2 regions of the Neorhizobium sp. LjRoot104 genome follow, and region 2 is predicted to be linked to the other one. Evidence: predicted binding sites of a transcription regulator. Region 2 holds the regulator's gene; the other holds the start of a gene.
The links. Region 2 encodes LexA, which represses DNA repair genes until DNA is damaged. Its sites were predicted from a motif close to TGTTCNNNNTGTGTTCNG; they were not measured.

Region 1: the regulator LexA is predicted to act here: its motif matches at 1,684-1,701, upstream of dinB (DNA polymerase IV).

The regions. Positions count from the first base shown of each region.
Region 1 is NZ_CAXURS020000002.1:1,736,991-1,741,188, reverse strand. It holds gene ACSQ8R_RS30425 (DNA polymerase III subunit epsilon) at 1-415, opposite strand, end outside; gene dinB (DNA polymerase IV) at 566-1,663, opposite strand; gene ACSQ8R_RS30415 (hypothetical protein) at 1,816-2,124, shown strand; gene ligD (DNA ligase D) at 2,183-4,198, shown strand, end outside.
Region 2 is NZ_CAXURS020000001.1:1,426,798-1,430,995, reverse strand. It holds gene eno (phosphopyruvate hydratase) at 1-98, opposite strand, end outside; gene kdsA (3-deoxy-8-phosphooctulonate synthase) at 209-1,057, opposite strand; gene ACSQ8R_RS07335 (VOC family protein) at 1,062-1,934, opposite strand; gene lexA (transcriptional repressor LexA) at 2,134-2,853, shown strand; gene ACSQ8R_RS07325 (ComEC/Rec2 family competence protein) at 2,834-4,198, opposite strand, start outside.

The DNA of each region.
Region 1 (4,198 bases), on a different contig from region 2:
CCAGAGATGTCGCATTCAAGAGGTCCCGGAGGTGATGCGCGGTGACATACGCATCGGGCATGGCGCGATGGGCCGGCAGGCCGATGTCATGTACGAGACCCTCCGGCATGCGCTGGTAGCGCAGCATCTGGTTGGAAAAGCGCGGCAGTTCCGGCCAGACTCGCAAAGCCGATTTCCAGGTGCAGATCCATGGCGTTCCACCGGTGAAGCGCGGCGTGCAGTAGCGCTGTTCAAAACCCGCCCGGTGCGCCGCGAGCGCATCCAGCCGCCCCGGAGGTCGCAGCACGCTTGCGGCGATATCCTTCCAGAACGGAGCATCGGCCACCTGGCTGTCAAGGATATGATGCACGGCAATCGTATCCGGCGTCATCGGCCGTCCGGGATTGACCAGCAGTGCGCCACGCTCCTCGGTCACCCGCCACACGCCATCGTCACCAAGAACGACATCCTGCCAACCGATCTCGCAGACATCGTTCGGGCCATTGCCGCCGGTCTCGAGATCGATGACGCGGACTCTGGGGAGAGAAATGTCGGAAATCCTGATCGTTCCTCTTGTTGAACCCGATCATAAAGCCAGGTCGAGCTGGGGTTGTTCCCCGTCATGGTCTGTCTGATCGTTGGTGAGCGAGGAGAGCGTAACGCCAAGCAGACGGACCGGGCGCTTGAAGGGATAGACCGTGGCAAGAAGCGCCGATGCCGCCTCCATGATCCCAGCAACGCCCGTGACAGGAAACGTGCCCGTCCTGCTTCGCGTTGCCTGGGTGAAGTCCGAATATTTGATCTTCACCGTCACCGTCCTGCCGCTGATCGACTTTGCCTGACAATGCGACCAGACTTTTTCCGCCAGAGGTCTCAGCTCGGTGGTGGCCAGGGCAATATCGTCGATGTCATCGACAAACGTATCTTCAGCGCCGACCGACTTTCGCACCCGGTCGGGCCGCACCGGACGGTCGTCGATGCCGCGAGCGATGCCATAAAAATAGGGGCCGGATTTCCCGAAATTCTCCGTCAGGAAGAGCAGCGATTTCGATTTGAGATCGGCGCCGGTTTCGATGCCGAGACGGTGCATCTTCTCGGCGGTGGCAGGACCGACGCCGTGAAACTTCTTAACCGCGAGCCCTTCGACGAATGCAGGCCCGTTCTTCGGCGTTATGACGGCCTGGCCGTTCGGCTTGTTGAGGTCCGACGCCATCTTGGCAAGGAACTTGTTGTAGGAAATGCCGGCCGATGCATTGAGACCAGTGACGGCCTTTATCTTCGCACGGATTTCCAGTGCGATCTCGGTGGCAATCGGCATGTCCTTGAGATTTTCCGTCACGTCGAGATAGGCTTCGTCGAGCGACAGCGGTTCGATCAGCGGCGTATATTCCGCGAAGATCTCGCGGATCTGTTGCGAGACGGCGCGATAGACCTCGAACCGTGGTTTCACGAAAATCAGCTCCGGGCACTTCCGAGCCGCCGTCACCGACGGCATGGCCGAGCGGACGCCATACTCGCGGGCCTCATAGCTTGCCGCAGCAACCACACCACGAGCAGCCGCGCCGCCGACCGCAAGAGGCTTGCCGCGTAGCTCCGGATTGTCACGCTGTTCCACCGACGCGTAGAAGGCATCCATGTCGACATGGATGATCTTGCGAGGGGATGGTGCAGTCATGTCGTTCATGTGGGTCGTTCAACGCAAATGAAAACAAAGAGGGAACATAACAGGCGTCCGGCACGAATCCAACCCGACGAGATTGAGTTTTCCATTGGGACCGAAACAACACGACCGGAGCGACGTTTGGTACCCGATGACCAAAACGCAGGGAGAAACTCATGTCTGACGATAGCACCACGACCATCCGCGCAACCTTCAAGACCCGTGAGGCTGCGGACCTTGCGATAGAACATCTGGTCCAGAGCCATGGAATTTCCCGGTCCGATATATTCGTGCAGCCGGTCGCGTCTGAAAACTCGGCAGGATCTGCACCCTCGGGCGGCGACGTGTTGCGTGACGGCGACGTGCGTACCGATGCGCCGCTCGAGGGAGAGATCGAAGTGTCGGCCGACATTGCGTCCCAGAAGATCGCCGCCGTGCAGCGCAGTTTCGGCGATCTCGATGCGATCCGGGTTTCGGGACGTTGACCAGTCGGGAGCCGGTCGAGCCGGCTCCTTTCGTATTGTGTGGCGGAGTTGCGAGATCATGGCTGACAGTCTTTCGACATATCGGTCGAAGCGGGATTTCAAGAAGACAAAGGAGCCGAGCGGCGAGGTGGGCATCAAGCCATCCAATCGCCTGCGCTTCGTCATACAGAAACACGACGCGACCCGCCTGCATTACGATCCGCGCCTTGAACTCGACGGCGTATTCAAATCCTGGGCCGTAACCCGGGGGCCGTCGCTCGATCCGAGCGACAAGAGGCTTGCAGTCGAGGTCGAGGATCATCCGCTCGATTACGGCGATTTCGAAGGCACGATCCCAAAAGGTGAATATGGCGGTGGTACCGTCATGCTCTGGGACCGAGGCTACTGGGAGCCGGAAGGCAATAAATCGCCGGAAGAAGCCCTGAAGAAGGGCGACTTCAAGTTCGTACTGCACGGCAAACGCCTGCAAGGAAGTTTCGTCCTTGTGCGGATGCGGCATGATCGCGACGGCGGCAAGCGAACCAACTGGCTGCTGATCAAGCATCACGACGAACATTCGGTCGAGGCAGACGGGGCAGCGATCCTGGAAGACAATAACACCTCCGTTGCATCCGGTCGCACGATGGAGTCGATAGCGTCCGGCAAGGGCAGGAAGCCGAAGCCGTTCATGCTGGAAGGTGATGCGGCCGAAGCGGATGCCGTCTGGGACAGCAGTCATGGCCTTGCCGCCGAAGAGCGCAAGGCGACAGCAAAGTTGGATGCAAGCAAGGGGAAAAAACGCGCGGCCACGAAGCGCGCCAAGTCCGTTATGCCTGACTTTATCGCGCCGCAGCTCTGTGAAACCCTTACCCGTCCGCCGGCGGGAAAAGGCTGGATCCACGAAATCAAATTCGACGGGTACCGCATCCAGATGCGCGTCGAGAATGGTGACGTAACGCTGAAGACCCGCAAGGGCCTCGACTGGACAGCGAAATGGCCCGCAATCGCCGCCGCCGCTTCTTCCCTTCCCGACTGCATCATTGATGGCGAAATCTGCGCTCTCGATGAGAACGGCGCACCTGACTTTGCGGCCCTTCAAGCCGCGCTCTCGGAAGGAAAGACGGATGAGCTGGTCTACTTGGCTTTCGATCTCCTGTTTGTCGGCGATGACGATCTGCGTGACCATCCGCTGACGGAGCGGAAGGAGAGACTGGCATCCTTCCTATCCGAGGCAGGCGAAGATCCGCTCCTTCGTTTTGTCGAGCATTTCGAGACCGGTGGCGATGCGGTGCTGAAGTCTGCTTGTCGGCTGTCGTTGGAAGGTATCGTATCCAAGCAGGCGGACGCGCCGTATCAGTCCGGGCGTACGGAAACATGGGCGAAATCCAAGTGCCGTGCTGGTCATGAAGTCGTTATCGGCGCGTACGCTACGACCAACGGCAAATTCCGCTCGCTGCTGGGCGTTAATCGCGGCAATCATTTTGTCTATGTCGGCCGGGTCGGCACGGGGTACGGCGCAAAGGTCGTCGAGACACTTCTACCGAAGCTGCGGGCACTTGAAACCGCGAAGTCACCATTCACGGGCATCGGGGCTCCCAAAAAGTCATCCGACGTCGTCTGGCTGAAACCCGAGCTCGTTGCCGAGATCGAATTCGCCGGCTGGACCGCGGACGGACAGGTACGGCAGGCATCGTTCAAGGGCTTGCGGGAGGACAAGCCGGCGGACGAGGTCGAGGCAGAGACTCCGGCATCTCCGGTCGAACAGGAGGTGCCAGACCCCGAAACCGACAAGCCGGCGCAGAAGCGGTTTCGGAAGGGTGCAAAGGCGGAGGTCATGGGAGTGATGATCTCCAGCCCTGACAAGCCGCTGTGGCCGGACGCCGGCGACAAGCAGCCCGTCACAAAGGTCGATCTGGCTCGCTATCACGAAGCTGTCGGGTCCTGGCTGATCGAGCATATCAAGGGTCGACCGTGCTCGATCATCCGCACGCCAGATGGCATTGGCGGCGAGCAGTTTTTCCAGCGCCATGCCATGCCGGGGACGTCCAATCTCCTTGAGCTGGTCACTGTCTTCGGCGACAAGAAACCCTACCTG
Region 2 (4,198 bases):
CCCATCGAACCGTCTTCCAGATAGACATCCACCTCAACGGTCGGATTGCCGCGGCTGTCGAGGATTTCGCGGGCGATGATATCGGTGATGGCGGTCAAGGGTCTCTCCCTGGGTTTGGACTTGACGTCACGAGGTCACTGAAAATGTCTCATAATCAATGACACGAAAATTACAATCGAGGCAGGTTGCGCGCTTTTAGTGAGCGGGCTCAAGCCGCCTTGGCGACAGCATCGAGGGCGAGCAGCTTTTCGAGGAGCCGCGGCATGTCCTTCAGATAGACCATGTTGGGGCCGTCCGAGGGCGCGTTGTCCGGGTCCTGGTGGGTTTCCAGAAAGACGCCGGCGACACCGACCGCGACGGCTGCGCGAGCCAGCACCGGCACCATGGTGCGGTCGCCGCCGGTGGAAGCGCCCTGCCCGCCCGGTTGCTGCACCGAATGCGTCGCATCGAAAATCACCGGGGCGCCCAGCGACGCCATGATCGGCAGCGAGCGCATGTCGGAGACGAGCGTGTTGTAGCCGAAGGAAGCACCGCGCTCGCAGAGCAGCACGTTCGGATTGCCGCTCTGTGTGAATTTGGCAAGGACGTTCTTCATGTCCCAGGGCGCCAGGAACTGGCCCTTCTTGACGTTGATGACACGGCCCGTCCTGGCGGCTGCGACAAGCAGGTCCGTCTGGCGGGAGAGGAAGGCCGGTATCTGCAGGATATCGACCGTCTCGGCGACGACTGCGCACTGCTCCTCCGTGTGAATGTCGGTCAAGACCGGAAAGCCGAATTCCTTCTTAAGGTCGGCGAAGATTTCCATGGCGGTTTCGAGCCCGATGCCGCGCTTGCCTGAAATCGACGTGCGGTTGGCCTTGTCGTAGGAGGACTTGTAGACGAGGCCGATGCCGAGCTTGCCGCAGAGTTCCTTCAGCTCGCCCGCCATCATGAAGGCGTGGTCGCGGCTCTCCATCTGGCAGGGGCCGGCGATCAGCGACAGTTTTGCGTCCTGCGCGAAAACCACCTTGCCGTCTCCTTCGCCTACGGAGACGCTGGAATTTGCGGTAACGTCCATGAACCTATTCCTCGAAGCCGAACAAAACACCCTGGCCGGGCGCCGCCGAGACGAGAACACGGCCCTCCCGGCGGACGAATGCGACGTCATTAGCAGCAAGGGTGATCTCTGTCACGGCAAGATCCGTCGTCTTGAAGATGATCACCCGGCCGCGCAGCCCCTCGCCACCCGGCATCGACGGCAGGGCGAATTCCGCTTCGAGCTGCTGATCCTGCAGGATGCGGATGCGGGCATTGGCCGCGGCAAGTTCGATCGACGCCGCCTCCGGCTTGGCCTTGGTCAGCAGCACCTGCTCCGCCAGGGGGGCGAAATCGGAGGGTGCCGATGCCGACAGGATGACCTCGCTCAGCCCCGTGACGGCGTTGGAATGGCGCTCCAGTTCGTCGCGATCGGCCGGCAGGGGATTGATCCGCTGGCACGAAAACATCAGGAAATCCGGCGCGCGGTCATCACCCGCAAAAGCCAGCCGGAAGCTCGCCTGCGTTTCGGAACCGTCGGCCAGGGTCATGCCGCGGGAAAATTCAAGCACGTCGCCTGCCGAGATGCCACGCATCTTGAAACGCGCGTGATCGGCCATCGCGTCACCCGTGGCGATGACGAGCGCGGAGAGCCCCTGCCTGTCGCGCCCCTTGCGGAAGGCCAGATCGCGGGCGGTAAAAACGTTACCGCGTTTGGCGGCAGCGCTTGCATGGCGGCGATTGGCAAGCGCCAGCGGCTCCAGATAGCTGCCATCCGAGAAGAACACGCAAGCATTGGCTGTGCCGAAAGGATGAAAAGCGTCGGGCGCAACTGTAAAACCAAGCTTCGTGAGCCGAGAACGCGCAGCGGCAAGTCCCGCCACCGGCAGCACGAGATGATCGATTGGTCTTGCGTTCACGCGAGGGCCCCCGGAATTGGAATCGCAAAGCTACTTTGGCAGCGGGCTCGCGCCGCGCAAGTGGTGTGACACGAGATATCTGGCACGCATCTATGAAGAAAAATCGTCATACTTCACATAATTTTAGGGGCTTGCGGAACACATATGGAACATATAGTGTCCGTTCTGGATTTGTTTCCGACTCTGAGGGTGCCAAAAGATGCTCACGCGCAAACAACAGGAATTGCTTCTGTTCATTCACGAACGCATGAAGGAATCCGGCGTCCCGCCGTCATTCGACGAAATGAAGGACGCTCTCGACCTCGCGTCCAAGTCCGGCATCCACCGGCTGATCACGGCCCTCGAGGAACGCGGCTTCATCCGCCGCCTACCGAACCGGGCCCGCGCGCTCGAAGTCATCAAGCTGCCGGAAGCCTATTCGCCCAGCATCCAGCCCCGCCGCGGCTTCTCGCCGAGCGTCATCGAGGGCAGCCTCGGCAAGCCGCAGCCCGTCGCGGCACCTCAGAAGCCGGCCGCCAACGACGACGTATCGAACGCCACCACCGTTCCGGTCATGGGCCGCATCGCTGCCGGCGTGCCGATCTCGGCGATCCAGAACAATACGCATGACATCGCCGTGCCGGCCGAAATGCTCGGTTCCGGCGAACATTACGCTCTCGAAGTCAAGGGCGATTCGATGATCGAGGCTGGCATTCTCGACGGAGATACCGTGATCATCCGCAACAGCAATACGGCCAATCCGGGCGATATCGTCGTGGCGCTGGTGGACGACGAGGAAGCGACGCTGAAGCGCTTCCGTCGCCGCGGCGCTTCGATCGCGCTCGAAGCCGCCAACCCCGCCTACGAAACCCGGATTTTCGGGCCGGACCGGGTGAAGATCCAGGGCAAGCTCGTCGGCCTCATCCGCCGGTATCATTGATCAGCTGCCGGAGCGGTTCCGGCAATGACCTATCGAACCCCTGGCTTCGCCAATCATAGTGGCGGTGCCGGCTCCAGGGGCGGTCCTCGCCCTCCATGGCGGCACGGACCTTCCAGCGCCGTATATCGGCCGCCTCGTTGAGGGAAATCTCCAGGGCACCCGCCTTGCGAAGCGTGGCGCCATTGATCATCAGCGCGCCGGACCGGCATTGGTCGAAGCGGGCACGCGGAGCTATGACAAGAGTGGCGGCGTCGCAGGCGGCACCGGCATAACGGCCGTCCTCGATAGCGACAACAATTCCCTTGCCCGTGCGTGCCGCGCACCAGGCTTTCTGTTGACAGGTGAAGCGGCCGGCAGGCGCTCGTTTCATTTGCGACCTTGCCGTTTCGAGTTCCGGTGGGGTCAGTTCGCGCCGCTCGTTTGTTTTCTCGCCGGGAGGCTTGTCGCCGAGCGGTTTGTCGTCGGGCGGCTTGTCCCTGGATGGCGACATTTCAGGCTTGACGGGATCGCCGAGCAAAAGAGCCCTCTTCCATTGGTCGTAGATGAAGTCGGGCGGGCGGGCGCGATTGATGGCGACCCTCTCCCCGTCTAAAAGGGCGACCGTGGTCCCGTCTTCCGAGATCAGTATATCCGGCAGGGGCATCGACCGCTCATGCCAGGAAAGCACCAGGGCGGTCACCATCAGCGGCAGGCCGATCAGTCTCAGTCTCGTCCTTAACAGCGTCAGCAGCAGAAAACCTGCGGTCGAGACGGTCAGGAACCAGGGATGCTGGCGCCCTGTGCCGACATCGCCGCCCCAGGCGGCGATGTGCTTGGCGATGGCGATCACCCATTCCAGGCCGAGGCCCATGAGCTTCATGAAGGGAGCATCGAGGCCGAACGGCATCAGCAGCATGCCGGCCAGCCCGGCGGGCATGACCACGAAGGAGATGATCGGCATGGCGGCGAGGTTCGCGGCTAGGCCGTAGGCGGCGATACGGTGGAAATGCTCGACCGAGAACATTGCTGTCGAGATGCCGCCGATCAGCGATGTCACGAAGACGCCGGCCGCAAAATTCCAGGATGCCAGCACGGGCGTCACCACAGGGTGACGGAACGGCAAAGGTTCGGGATCGCGGCCTTCCGCCCTGTGTTTCCAGAGGGCGTAGCCGGCGACCAGGGCCGCGGTGGCGGCAAACGACATCTGGAAACTCGGGCCCAGGATTTCCGAGGGCGACATGGCGATGATGACCAGGGCCGACAGCGCGACATTGCGCAGGCTGATTGATGGCCGATCGAAGAGCACCGCGACCAGCATGATCGCCATCATGATATAGGCCCGCTCCGCCGAAACGCCGAAACCGGA